Regions from separate parts of the Arthrobacter sp. P1_B4 genome, predicted to be linked through region 1. Evidence: riboswitches for the same ligand, from Rfam matches in the RefSeq annotation. Region 1 holds a riboswitch; each other region holds the start of a gene.
The links. A riboswitch is a leader RNA that binds a small molecule or an ion and turns the genes downstream of it on or off. The one in region 1 is predicted to bind thiamine pyrophosphate.
Positions count from the first base shown of each region.

Region 2: it holds a riboswitch for thiamine pyrophosphate, as region 1 does, so the genes downstream of both, thiO (glycine oxidase ThiO) here and AC1D1W_RS09210 (bifunctional hydroxymethylpyrimidine kinase/phosphomethylpyrimidine kinase) in region 1, are expected to answer to the same signal.
Region 3: it holds a riboswitch for thiamine pyrophosphate, as region 1 does, so the genes downstream of both, AC1D1W_RS06555 (ECF transporter S component) here and AC1D1W_RS09210 (bifunctional hydroxymethylpyrimidine kinase/phosphomethylpyrimidine kinase) in region 1, are expected to answer to the same signal.

Region 1 is NZ_JBFTZW010000017.1:27,393-31,595, forward strand. It holds gene AC1D1W_RS09205 (Rne/Rng family ribonuclease) at 1-2,199, shown strand, start outside; TPP riboswitch at 2,348-2,445, shown strand; gene AC1D1W_RS09210 (bifunctional hydroxymethylpyrimidine kinase/phosphomethylpyrimidine kinase) at 2,428-4,110, shown strand.
Region 2 is NZ_JBFTZW010000130.1:832-5,034, forward strand. It holds gene AC1D1W_RS19405 (RNB domain-containing ribonuclease) at 1-927, opposite strand, end outside; gene AC1D1W_RS19410 (ferritin-like fold-containing protein) at 966-1,640, shown strand; gene thiE (thiamine phosphate synthase) at 1,678-2,376, opposite strand; TPP riboswitch at 2,403-2,523, shown strand; gene thiO (glycine oxidase ThiO) at 2,517-3,827, shown strand; gene thiS (sulfur carrier protein ThiS) at 3,824-4,060, shown strand; gene AC1D1W_RS19430 (thiazole synthase) at 4,066-4,203, shown strand, end outside.
Region 3 is NZ_JBFTZW010000009.1:150,037-154,239, reverse strand. It holds gene AC1D1W_RS06575 (MrpF/PhaF family protein) at 1-221, shown strand, start outside; gene mnhG (monovalent cation/H(+) antiporter subunit G) at 253-600, shown strand; gene AC1D1W_RS06565 (DUF4235 domain-containing protein) at 692-955, opposite strand; gene AC1D1W_RS06560 (heme-degrading domain-containing protein) at 995-1,540, opposite strand; TPP riboswitch at 1,728-1,871, shown strand; gene AC1D1W_RS06555 (ECF transporter S component) at 1,938-2,585, shown strand; gene AC1D1W_RS06550 (ABC transporter ATP-binding protein) at 2,614-4,203, shown strand, end outside.

The DNA.
Region 1 (4,203 bases):
GTCACATCCGTCAAGGGCTCCACCCGCCTGGAAGCCAAGAAGCAGCGCCGCCGCGAATCCCGCGACACCGGCCGCCGCCGTACCGTCATCACCGAGGCCGAGTTCCTGGCCCGCCGCGAGTCCGTGGACCGCCAGATGATCGTCCGCCAGCGCGACGACAGAATCCAGATCGGCGTCCTTGAGGACGGCGTCCTGGCCGAGCACTTCGTGTCCAAGACCCAGCAGGACTCCCTGATCGGCAACGTCTACCTGGGCAAGGTCCAGAACGTGCTGCCCTCCATGGAAGCCGCTTTCGTGGACATCGGCCGCGGCCGCAACGCCGTGCTCTACGCCGGTGAAGTGAACTGGGAGTCCGTCAACCTCGAGGGCAAGCAGCGCCGCATCGAGAACGCGCTGAAGTCCGGCGACTCCGTGCTGGTCCAGGTCACCAAGGACCCGGTCGGCCACAAGGGCGCCCGTCTCACCAGCCAGATATCACTGCCCGGCCGGTACCTCGTGTACGTGCCCGGCGGTTCCATGACCGGCATCTCCCGCAAGCTGCCCGACGTCGAACGCAACCGCCTCAAGCGGATCCTCAAGGACCGCCTGCCCGAGGACGCGGGCGTCATTGTCCGCACCGCGGCCGAGGGAGCTTCCGAGGAAGAGCTGACGCACGACATCAACCGCCTCCGCGCGCAGTGGGAAGGCATCGAGAGCCAGTCGACGTCCACCAAGATCCTCGCCCCCGAGCTGCTCTACGGCGAACCTGACCTGACCATTAAGGTGGTCCGGGACGTCTTCAACGAGGACTTCTCCAAGCTGATCGTCTCCGGCGAGGAAGCCTGGGACACCATCGAGGCCTACGTCACCTACGTCGCACCGGACCTCGTGGGCCGGCTCGAGAAGTGGACCAAGGACACGGACATCTTCGCGGCCTGGCGCATCGACGAGCAGATCCACAAGGCCTTGGACCGGAAGGTCTTCCTGCCTTCGGGCGGTTCGCTCGTGATCGACCGCACCGAAGCCATGACCGTGGTCGACGTCAACACCGGCAAATTCACCGGCTCCGGCGGCAACCTTGAGGAAACCGTCACCAAGAATAACCTGGAAGCGGCTGAGGAAGTCGTCCGGCAGCTGCGCCTGCGCGACATTGGCGGCATCATCGTGATCGACTTCATCGACATGGTGCTCGAATCCAACCGCGACCTCGTGCTGCGCCGCATGGTGGAGTGCCTGGGCCGGGACCGGACCAAGCACCAGGTGGCCGAGGTGACCTCGCTGGGCCTCGTGCAGATGACCCGCAAGCGGATGGGCACCGGGCTGCTGGAAGTCTTCGGCGAACAGTGCGAAACATGTGCGGGCCGCGGCATCGTCACCCACGACGAGCCGGTGGAGCACCGCCGCGCCAACACGGTCGCCGCGGAGCACTATGTGCCGCGCACCGAGGCGCAGCCTGCTGCCCGACCGGAACGCAAGAGCCGTCGCCGCGGCAGGGGAGGCCAGGGCGGAGAGACCGCGCCGGCCGCACCCGCGCCCGTCCACGCCGAACCCACCGAGGCCGAACGCCACGCCAAGGCCGAGGCCACCCGGGCAGCGCTGGCCAACATCGCTGCCGCAGCGCATGCCGCGCACCTGCACGACGGGGAGGCAGCCGCAGCCAGCGACGCCGGGGCCCGCCAGGCCGCTGTCGACGCCGTCACGCAGCTCGCAGCCGCCGACGAGGCAGCCGGCCGCCCCGCAACGGTGCTGACGTTTGGCGGCGAGCAGGTGGCCCTGCCCTTCGTCGAGCACGCGGAGGACGCGCCGTCACCGGCCCTGACCCTGGACCTGCTGACCGAGGCTTTCGCAAACCTGGGCGAAGCAGAGGCCGGCAAGCCGGACCAGGCCGCCGGCCTGGCGGCCGGTCAGGCAGCGGCTGTTGCCGCACCGGAAGCCACGGCGCCCGAGGCGCCGGCGGCCGTCCGCGCTGCGGAGGCGCCGGCGTCACGCACAGCTGACACCACGACGCTGCGCGGCCGCCGCGCACGCCGCAACCGGAGTGCCAGCCGCGCCCAGGGCGCAGCCAACGAAACCTCCGTGGAGCACCGAGAGGCAACCCGGCCGGCCGCGGCCGGATCGGTCCACGAGGCCAAGGCTCCCGCTGCGGCCAGGCCTGCGTCCCTCCCGGCCGGCAACGAGCCGATCATCCTCGGCGTCGGCGTGCCGGCGTCGGAGCTGTAGTCCTCCGCGACTGACCACGTCCCCGTCCGGTCATTATTTCGACTGGTCGGGTTGCGGGTCCGGGTCGGGGCAGACGTAACATACGTCCGCCCAGGCCCGGGCCCGCTCGTGCGTTAACGGGTCCGCAGGGTGGCAGCGGCTAGGCTGGAACACTGACACGGGGTGCCGGGCATCGGGCCGGCTGAGATCCAGACCCGTTGAACCTGTCCGGTTAGCACCGGCGAAGGGATGTCTGCCTTGTCCGCGAGACCGAATCCGTCCGAGTTCCTCCCGCTCAATTTTTTGCACTGCGAGTCTCTGCCGGCCCCGCCGCGCATTCCCCGTGTGCTGGCCATCGCCGGCTCCGATCCCTCCGGCGGGGCCGGAATCCAGGCCGACCTGAAGAGCATCGCGGCGAACGGCGGCTACGGCATGGCCGCCATCACCGCCCTGACAGCGCAGAACACCCAGGGCGTGCGCGCCGTCCACGTTCCCCCGGCGGCGTTCCTCACGGCGCAGCTGGACGCCATCAGCGACGACATCGGCATCGACGCCGTCAAGATCGGCATGCTCGGTGACGCCGCCGTGATCGAAGCCGTCCGCGTCTGGCTGGAAAAGGTGCGCCCCGCCGTCGTGGTCCTGGACCCGGTGATGGTCGCCACCAGCGGGGACCGGCTCCTGCAGGAATCCGCCGAGGCCGCCCTGCAGGGCCTCCTGCCGCTGGCGGACCTCATCACGCCCAACCTCGCCGAACTCGCCATCCTGCTCAAGGAGCCCGTCGTGGCCGACTGGTCCGAGGCCCTGGCGCAGGGCAAGCGGCTGGCCGCCCTGACCGGCACCACTGTCCTGGTTAAGGGCGGACACCTCCAGGGCGGCGGGCCGGGGGGCGGGCATGCCCACGGCGCCGGCGCCGACGGCCACGCCGCCGGCAACGGCGACACGGACGGCTGCCCGGACGCACTGGTCAACACCGGCGGCCTGCTCGGCCAGGAAACGGTGGTGGTGCCGGGGGAGCGGATCGCGACGCGCAACAGCCACGGCACCGGCTGCTCCCTGTCCTCGGCTATGGCCACCGTGCAGGCCCGGGTGGGGGACTGGGAAGCGGCGCTGCGTGAAGTCAAACCGTGGCTGCTGGGCGCGCTCCGAGAAGCCTCGGCCCTGGACGTCGGCACCGGCAACGGCCCGGTCCACCACTTCCACCACCTCCAGCACCTCCAGGGCGGGCAGGCCCTCAAAGACGGCCAGCGCGGCCAGCACCGCCCGGCCGGGCACGGTCCGGCGGCGGGGGAGTTCGCCGCAGCCCTGCGCGCAGGAGCCGCGGGCGATCTTGAGGCGATCTACGCCCTGGACTTCGTCCGCGGACTGGCCGACGGCACCTTGCCCGAGCACGAGTTCGCGTACTACCTCGCCCAGGACGCCATCTACCTCAACGGCTACTCCCGGGTCCTGGCCCGGGCCGCGGCGATTGCCCCCACCGAGGCCGAGCAGTTGTTCTGGGCCCGTTCGGCGCAGACCTGCCTGGAAGTCGAATCCGAGCTGCACCGGTCCTGGCTTAGCGCCCGCCCCACGGCCTCCACCCTGGGCCCGGTCACGAAAGCGTATGTGGACCACCTGCTGGCCGCCTCGGTCTCCGGCAGCTATGGCGTCCTCGTGGCGGCGGCACTGCCCTGCTTCTGGCTCTACGCCGAGGTCGGTTCCACGCTGCACCGGGAGTTCCTGGCCGGCGGCGCCCCCGGGGAGCACCCCTACGCCGGCTGGCTGCGGACCTACGCCGACGAGGACTTCGCCGCCGCGACCCGGCAGGCCATCGCGTACACGGACACGGCGGCCGGGCGGGCATCGGAGAGCGAGCGGGAGGCCATGGCCCTGGCCTTCCGGCAGTCATCGCGCTACGAAGTGGACTTCTTCGACGCGCCGCGGTTGTACGCCTGACGCGAGCTGGTCCGGACTACCGGTACGATGGTGGGGCACGGTTCCGGAAGTCGTTGCGGCAACACAGCTCAGGATGGTCAAGATCCCGGCCAA
Region 2 (4,203 bases), on a different contig from region 1:
CCGGGGGTCCGTCGGGTCAAGGGTCCGCAGGTACTCGCCGTAGCGCATTTCCCCGTCCCAGGGCTTGCCGAGGGCGTGGGTCTGCCGGTGGAAGTGGCGCAGTGACGCCTCGTCCGGGGCGGGCATGGTGCGCAGGATGCCGACTTTGCCCTGGAGCATGAGCGCAGCGGCGGCCATCCCGGTCATGAGTGAAATCTGGGCGTTCCAGTCCTCCACCGGCAGCGGCGGGGCCGCCACGATCCGGTAGCCGCCGTCGGGCAGTTGCTGGATCTCTTGTTCCGGCATGTTCAGGCTCGCGCCGCCGCGCAGGCGTTCCAGTTCCACCCGTTTGAGCCCTACTTCTTTCAGCAGCTGCAGCACGGGCGCCGCGGTGCCGGCGTCGAGCTCGGCCTGGACGCCTTTGTAGTTGAGCTTCGCGCGGCTGCGGACCTGTGCCCGGCGCACGAGGACCGAGGCGACCTCTGCCGCGGCGTCGAGTTCGAACTCCCAGACGAACGCCGCGCACAGCTGCCCGGCGAGCAGGCTGCCGGCGGCCTCGCTGATGATCTCCGGATGCAGCGGAATGCGGCCGTCCGGGGTGTAAAAGGTCTGGCCGCGGCGCCGGGTTTCGGCGTCGAGCGCCCCGCCCGGGGCGACAAAGGAGGGGACGTCGGCGATGGCGTAGAAGACCTTGTAGCCGCCGTCGCTCCGTTCGATAAAGAGGGCCTGGTCCAGGTCGGTGGACGACGCCGGATCGATGGTCACGAACTCGACATGCGTGAGGTCAAGGTCCGGGAGCTTGTGCTCGGCCACTGCCGCCTCCGCGTCGCGGAGCACAACTTCGGGGAACGGGCCGGGCAGTTCCAGCGTGGTGCGCAACGCCTTGAGGGCCCCGGCAAGCTGGTTCTGCTGCTCGTGGACACTGGGGGTCAGGCGATGATGGGACACGAAAATCAGGGTAGCCCGATTTCCGCTATTAGTCTTGGATGATGAGCGCAACTGCGGACGATCCTGCCCTCTACAACAGCTTCCTTGCCGAACTGCTGGGAGTCTTGGCGTACGGCGAGCTTTCCGCCTTCGAGCGGCTGTCCTCGAGTGCCCGGTACTCGCCCACGCTGCATGACCGTGCGGTGCTGGGCAGGATGGCCGTGGTCGAGTTCCAGCATTACGAACTCGTCCGGACCCGGCTCGAGCACATGGGCCTGGATACGGAGGCCGCCATGCTGCCGTTCCAGCCCTCGGTGGACCACTTCCACGAACGCACGCGCCCGTCGGACTGGTACGAGGCCCTCATGAAGGCCTACGTGATCGACACGGTCGCCGCGGACTTTTACGGCGTCGTAGGCCGGTACGTCGACGCCGCGACTCGTGAGTTAATCGGACAGGTCCGCTCCACCGGTGAGTCCACGGCCGTGCTGCAGGCGCGCCTCAAGGCGGCCCTGGCCGATGACCCCCGGCTGGCGTCGCGCCTGGCGTTGTGGGCCAGGCGCCTGCTGGGGGAGGTACTGAACCACGCCCAGCGTGTCAGCGCTGAGCACGCGTTCCTCGGCGGACTGTCGGGGCTGGACGACGCCGGCGCCCGGGCGCTGGTCAACGGCCTGGCGGCCGAACTCGCAGCGAATCACGCGCGCCGGATGACGGAGCTGGGTCTCGCCGGATAGTTTCAGTGCCGGCCGGCATTACGGGCTGGGGACCTGCTTAGGATGCGGCGGCGTCCAACGCCGCCAGCAAGGCTCCGGCGGCGTGGGCCGGATCAGCGGCATCGGTAATCGCCCGGACCACAACGATCCGCCGGGCACCGGCATCGACTACCTGCTCCACGTTACTGAGGTCGATCCCGCCGATCGCAAACCACGGCAGCACGCTTTCGTTGACCCTGCCGGTTCCCTCCGCGTCCGCCCCGCCGATCGCCTGGGCGGCGTAGCGCACCAGATCGAGGCCGACGGCGGCGCGTCCGGGCTTGGTGGGCGTCGCCCACACGGGGCCCACACAGAAATAATCGAGCCCTCTGCGGCCGGGCGCGGCAGCGATGGCGGCGTCCACCTGCTTCGGGCTGTGGGTGGACAGGCCGATCACGGCATCCTTGCCGAGAAAGCCGCGGGCGGCGTCGAGCGAAATGTCCTTCTGGCCGACATGGAACACCGGAGCTCCGGACAGGGAGGCGATGTCCGCCCGGTCATTGACGGCCCACAGCCGCCCGTGGCGCTGCGCCGCGGTGTGCAGGACCTCCAGCAGTTCCAGCTCCTCGGAGGCCTCGAGCGACTTGTCGCGCAACTGGATGATGTCCACGCCGCCGGCGAAGGCGGCGTCCACGAAGTCCGCGAAGTCGCCGCGGTCCCTGCGGGCGTCGGTGCAGAGATAGAGGCGGGCGGTGGTGTGGAGAGGGTCCTGGCTCATGGGACCAGCCTAGTTCCTCTAAACTGGGCGCATACCGCGGGAGCCCGCAGCAGCCATATCGCCGCTGCCCGGCTGAGAGGGCGTCAGAGCCGACCGCTTGACCTGATCCGGCTAGTACCGGCGTAGGGAAGGAATTTTTCATGGGCACACGAGCAGGCCGTGCAGCCGGAGCCGCAAATGACGCCGCCGCCCAGGTTTGTGACACAGGGCCCGGTACCGCAGAGGGAATCATCGCGGGGGATACGAGTGCCGACGTGGCCGTGATCGGTGGCGGGGTGATCGGCCATGGCATCGCGTTCGAGGCCATGCGCTCGGGCCGATCCGTGGTCCTGATCGATGATGCTCCCGGCAGCGGAGCCAGCTGGGCCGCCGCCGGCATGCTGGCCCCCGTGAGTGAACTGCACTACCAGGAGGAGCAGCTCCTGGAACTGATGCTTGAGGCCTCCCGGTTGTGGCCAGGATTCGCTGCGGCTCTCGACGCCGGTGCCGCCGGCGCGGATTCCCCGGCGGGTACCGGCTACTTAACGACGCCGACCCTGGCGGTGGGGGCCGACGCGGCGGACCGGCGCGCGCTCGCGGACTTGAGGGAAGTCCAGCAGGCATGCGGCCTGGCCGTGGAGCCACTGACAGTGCGCGAGGCGCGCACCCGGGAGCCCCTGCTGAGTCCCGGCATCTCGTGTGCCTTCGACATCCCGGCCGACCACCAGGTGGACCCCCGCCTGCTGATCACCCGGCTCGCCGGCGTACTCGGTGCGGAAGGCGGCAGCTTCGTCCGGCGGCGCGCGGCGGGCCTGCTGTGGCAGGACGGACAGGTGGCGGGTGTGCGGTTGGCCGGCGGCGGTTCCGTGCGGGCTGCGGAGACCGTGGTGGCCAACGGGCTCGGCGCCGCCGCGCTCGAGGAGCTTCCGGCCGGGCTGGCGCTGCCGCTGCGGCCCGTCTACGGCGACATCCTCCGGCTTCGCGTGCCTCCGCATCTGCAGCCGCTGCTCACGGCCACCGTGCGGGGCATGGTGCGCGGCATCCCGGTGTACATCGTCCCCCGCCAGGACGGCACAGTGGTGATCGGGGCCACCCAGCGGGAGGATGGACCGTCGGATCCGCACGCGGTTTCCGCCGGCGGTATTTACCAGCTGCTGCGGGATGCCCAGCAGCTGGTGCCTGCGGTCGCCGAGCTGGAGCTTTTAGAAGCCACGGCGCGGGCGCGGCCCGGCACTCCGGACAATGCCCCGCTGCTGGGGCGGGTCGCACGAGCGGACGGCGGGGACGTCCCGGGACTCATCATCGCCACAGGATTCTTCCGGCACGGCGTCCTGCTGACCCCCGCCGCCGCCGCCGTGTGCCGGCAACTCATGGACTTCACGCCGGACCCGCGCTGGGGCGGGTTCCGCCCGGACCGTTTTTCCCGCATCCCGGTTACGTCCGGGGACAGCCCCAAGAAGGAAGCAGCATGAACATCCTACTTAACGGAACGGAGCAGAGCGTCGCCGACGGCGCCTCCGTCTCCACACTCGTCAGCCAGCTTACGGGCCGGAGCATCGGCCCCGACGGCCGCGCCGCCGACGGGCGGAAGCTCGGTGTCGCCGTCGCCCGCAACGCCGAAGTGGTGCCGCGCAGCCAGTGGCACGCCACGGCGCTCGCCGACGGCGACGACGTCGAACTTGTCACGGCAGTCCAGGGAGGATGACCAGCATGAACGAGACGACATTCGCAGGAACACCAGCCGTCCCCATGACCGGTGCGGTGGCCGATCCGTTCGTGGTCGACGGCGTAAAGCTCGGCTCCCGCCTCATCATGGGAACCGGCGGTGCCCCGAGCCTGGACGGGCTC
Region 3 (4,203 bases), on a different contig from region 1:
CGATCGTCCGGATCGCGCGGGGGCCCTCGCTGCTGGACCGGGTTCTGGCCGCCGACGTGCTGCTGGCCATCTTCGGCGCGGCCCTGTGCATCGACATGGCCGCCAACCGGCACCTGAACAACCTGATGCTGCTCGTTGCGATTTCCCTGATCGGCTTCGTCGGCTCGGTCACCGTGGCCCGGTTCGTGGCCGACAGGCGGGAGGGCGTCCGTGAATCCTGACACAGTGATCGACGCCGTCTCCGCCGTGTTCATGGTGACCGGAGCCCTGATGTCCCTCGCGGCCGCCATCGGGCTGCTGCGCTTCCCGGACCTCATGAGCAGGATGCACGCGGCCACCAAACCGCAGGTCCTCGGCCTGTTCCTGCTGCTGGCGGCCCTCGGCCTGCAGATGCGCACCTGGTCGGTGTGGCCCGTCCTGCTGGTGGCCTGGCTCTTCCAGCTGCTCACCGTCCCCGTGTCCGCCCACATGGTGGGCCGGGCCGGCTACCGGACCAAGCACCTGCACCCGGAGCTGCTGAGCTCCGACGAACTCGAGGCGGTAGTCCAGAAGGCCGCCCAGCAGGCGGCCACGCACGGAGCGGACGGCGACGACCGCTGAGCCCCCGACCGGGCCCGGCGGACCCGGCCGGCACGTCGACGGACGCGGCCGGGGCCTTCGACTGCCGCGGCGGGCGCCGCGGCAGGTCGGGTCAGACGACGTCCTGGGTCTTGGCGAAGCGGGTGATCGCGCGCTGGGTGCCGCGGTTGGCGAGCACCTGGATGATGGCGCTGACCGATGCGGAGATCAGGGCGAACGTCAGGGCCGAGCGCAGGGTGGTGGGGACGTCGTCCTCCTGGCCCTTGGGCGGTTTGTTGCCCGTGGACTTTTCCCACAAGGTGTCCACCAGCTTGGTGCCGGCAAAGCCGGCCAGGAGGCTGACGCCGGTGCCGAGCAGCTTGATGAGGATGTTCATTCTTCGGTCTCCTTGGGACGGGAACGGTTTTCCCCTAGCCTAGCGTTCCGGGGTGAGGACCATCCGCAGGGCCTCGACCACGAGTTCGTGATCCGCCTTCTGGGGCAGGCCGGAGACGGTGACGACGGCGACGGCGCCCGTGCCGCGCACGTAAATGGGGAACGCCCCGCCGTGGGCGGCGAACTCCGACTGATCCCACCAGGCGTTGTCCTCGATCCTTCCGCCGGCGGCGCGGGCCCGGAGGCCCACCAGCAGGGACGGGACCTCGTACCGCATGGCGGTGCGCTTCTTGGCGTTGATCCAGCGCTCATTGTCCGGTGTGGCGCCGTTCAGTGCGGCGTGGAAGAGCACCTGCTCGCCTTTGGTGATGTCGACGGCGATCGGCAGCGAGCGTTGCCTGCCCAGCTCGACAAGGAGGAGCCCGAGGTCCAGGGCGTCATCCTTGCTGAACGACGCGAACTGGAGCGCCTCTATCTCGGCCAGCACGCGGCCGATGAGCGCCGCCAGGGAGCCGTGCGGCTGCGGCTCACTGGAGTCGGGATCGTATTCCCCGGAGGGATCTTGGGTGACCGGTGTGTGCGACAAAATATTCCAGCTTTCCGGTGGGTGACGAGGCCGCCCGCTGGCGGGTCCGGGGGTCCGGCACGACGACTCTACCAAGAGGGTTTTCCGGGCCGCCGGGACTGCCGCCGTCCGCTCCGCGATTGTGACGGCACACCACTGAAAACCCGGCCGTTCGGGTGTAAACTAAGCCAGCCCACAAGGGCGAAAATAATTACGACAGGGGAGCGCCGCCGTCGGGCATCGCCGGAACAATCCGGGGAAACCTTTGGTGGGCGCTGAGAGTGCGGACAGCCGCAGACCCTCGAACCTGATCCGGTTAGTACCGGCGCAAGGGAGTCGAGTTCTCAGGGTGCGCGGAGGGCGGCGGAAGCCGAGACCGGCCGGCGCACCCTCCCCTCCTGTTCCTCAGGAGGACGACATGACAGATATTTCAGCACAGCATGGTTCCGCCAGCCGTTCATCCGCCCGGCGCAACTACAGCTGGCGCGTGGTGGACATTGTGGTGGCCGCGTTGATCGCCGTTGCCGGCGGCGTCATTTTCTGGGCCTGGTCCCAGGGCGCGAACCTGATCTCGACTCCGGTCAACGCGGTCTACCCGCCGTTGAGTGGACTCTACGCCGGCGGCTGGATGATCCCGGCGGTGCTGGGCATGCTCATCATCCGCAAGCCGGGCGCCGCGCTCTTCTGCGAAACCGTCGCGGCCACCGGCGAGCTCATCATGGGTTCGCAGTACGGCACCACGGTGCTGATCTCCGGCATCCTGCAGGGCCTCGGCGCCGAACTGGTCTTCGCGGCCTTCCTCTACAGGAAGTTCAACCTGCCCGTCTCCGTGCTGGCCGGCGCCGGCGCGGGCCTCTTCTGCGGCCTGAACGATTCCTTCCTGCCGTGGGGCTGGAACATCGCCTACGAAGCCGGCGACAAGCTCGCCTACATCCTCTTCACCACGATCTCCGGCGCAGTGATTGCCGGCGGACTGGCCTGGCTCGCCACCCGCGGCCTGGCGAAGACCGGAGTGCTGGGCTCCTTTGCCTCCCGCAAGGCCGCCACGGAGCCCGTCTTTTCCTGAGCCCCGTCGCTGAATCCTGCAGAGAATCATGAGATCTTCACCGGGCGTCCGGCCGGCCGCCGTCACGGCCCGCGGCTGGGGCTGGCGGCATGCCGGACGGACCAGGCCCGCGGTCAGCGGCCTTGACCTGGACATCCGGCCGGGGGAGCGCGTGCTCCTGCTGGGGCCCTCCGGCGCCGGCAAGTCGACGCTGCTCCACGCCCTGGCCGGCGTGCTGGGCGACGGCGCCTCCGGCGACCCCGGCGGCTCCGGCGCCTCCGGCGAAGCCGAAGATGCAGACGAGACCGGCAGCCTCCTGATCGACGGCGCCGCGCCACGGGCGCAGCGCGGCCGCGCCGGGCTGGTGCAGCAGGACCCGGAAACGCAGGTGGTGCTCTCCCGCCTCGGCGACGACGTCGCCTTCGGGGCGGAGAACCTAGCCGTCCCTGCGGCGGAGATCTGGCCGCGCGTGCGCGAGGCCCTCGACGACGTCGGGCTGGGACAGCTGCCGCTGGACCACCCGACGGCGGCCCTCTCCGGCGGACAAAAGCAACGGCTCGCGCTCGCCGGGATCCTCGCGATGCGGCCAGGGCTGCTCCTGCTCGACGAGCCGACCGCCAACCTCGACCCCGCGGGCGTCCTGGAGGTCCGCGACGCTGTGGGCCGCTGCCTGGACAAGACGGGCGCCACGCTGGTGGTCGTGGAGCACCGGGTGGGGGTCTGGAAAGATCTGGTGGACAGGATCGTGGTGCTGCAGCCAGGGTCCGCCACGGACTCCGCGGTCTTGATTGACGGACCGCCGGACCGGGTCCTGGCCGAGGCACGGGACATGCTCATCGGTGCGGGCGTCTGGGTGCCGGGCTACGTCCCGGCGACGCGGATGCGGACACCGGCGCGGGGCGCAGGACAGACTCTGCTCACGGCCGACGCGCTCGCGGTGTCCCGCGAACGGCCGCGGCGGGCCGGGCTGCGCGACGGCTTCCGCACCATCGCGCCGCGTCCGGTCCAGTCCGGGCTCTCCGTCCGGGTCCGCGCCGGCGAGGCGCTGACCATCACCGGCCAGAACGGCACGGGAAAGTCCACCCTGGCGCTGACACTGGCCGGTCTCCTGCGGCCCGTCGCGGGAACAGTCTCGGCCACGGCGGAGCTGAGCAGTCCCGCCACCGGTCACTCCAGTGGTCGCTCCAGTGGCCGCGTACGCGACAGCGCCGGACCCGATCCCTACCGGTGGAAGGCCCAGCAGCTGATCGCCAGGATCGGAACCGTCTTCCAGGAACCCGAGCACCAGTTCGTCACTGGCAAGGTCCTCGACGAGCTCATGTTCGGGCCGCGCCACCTCGGCTACGGCGAAGACCGCGTGGACGAACTGCTGGAGCGGCTGCGGCTGACGGAGCTTGTGGACGCCAACCCCTACACGCTCTCCGGCGGCGAGAAGCGGCGCCTTTCGGTAGCCACTGTGCTGGCGGCGCACCCCCAGGTGCTGGTCCTGGACGAGCCCACCTTCGGCCAGGATGCCAATACCTGGGCCGAACTCGCCTCGTTCCTCTCCGAGCTCCTCGACGCCGGCACCGCCGTCGTGTCCGTGACGCACGACGCCGAATTCAGCGCCGTCCTCGGTGGCGCCGAACTCCGCCTCCGG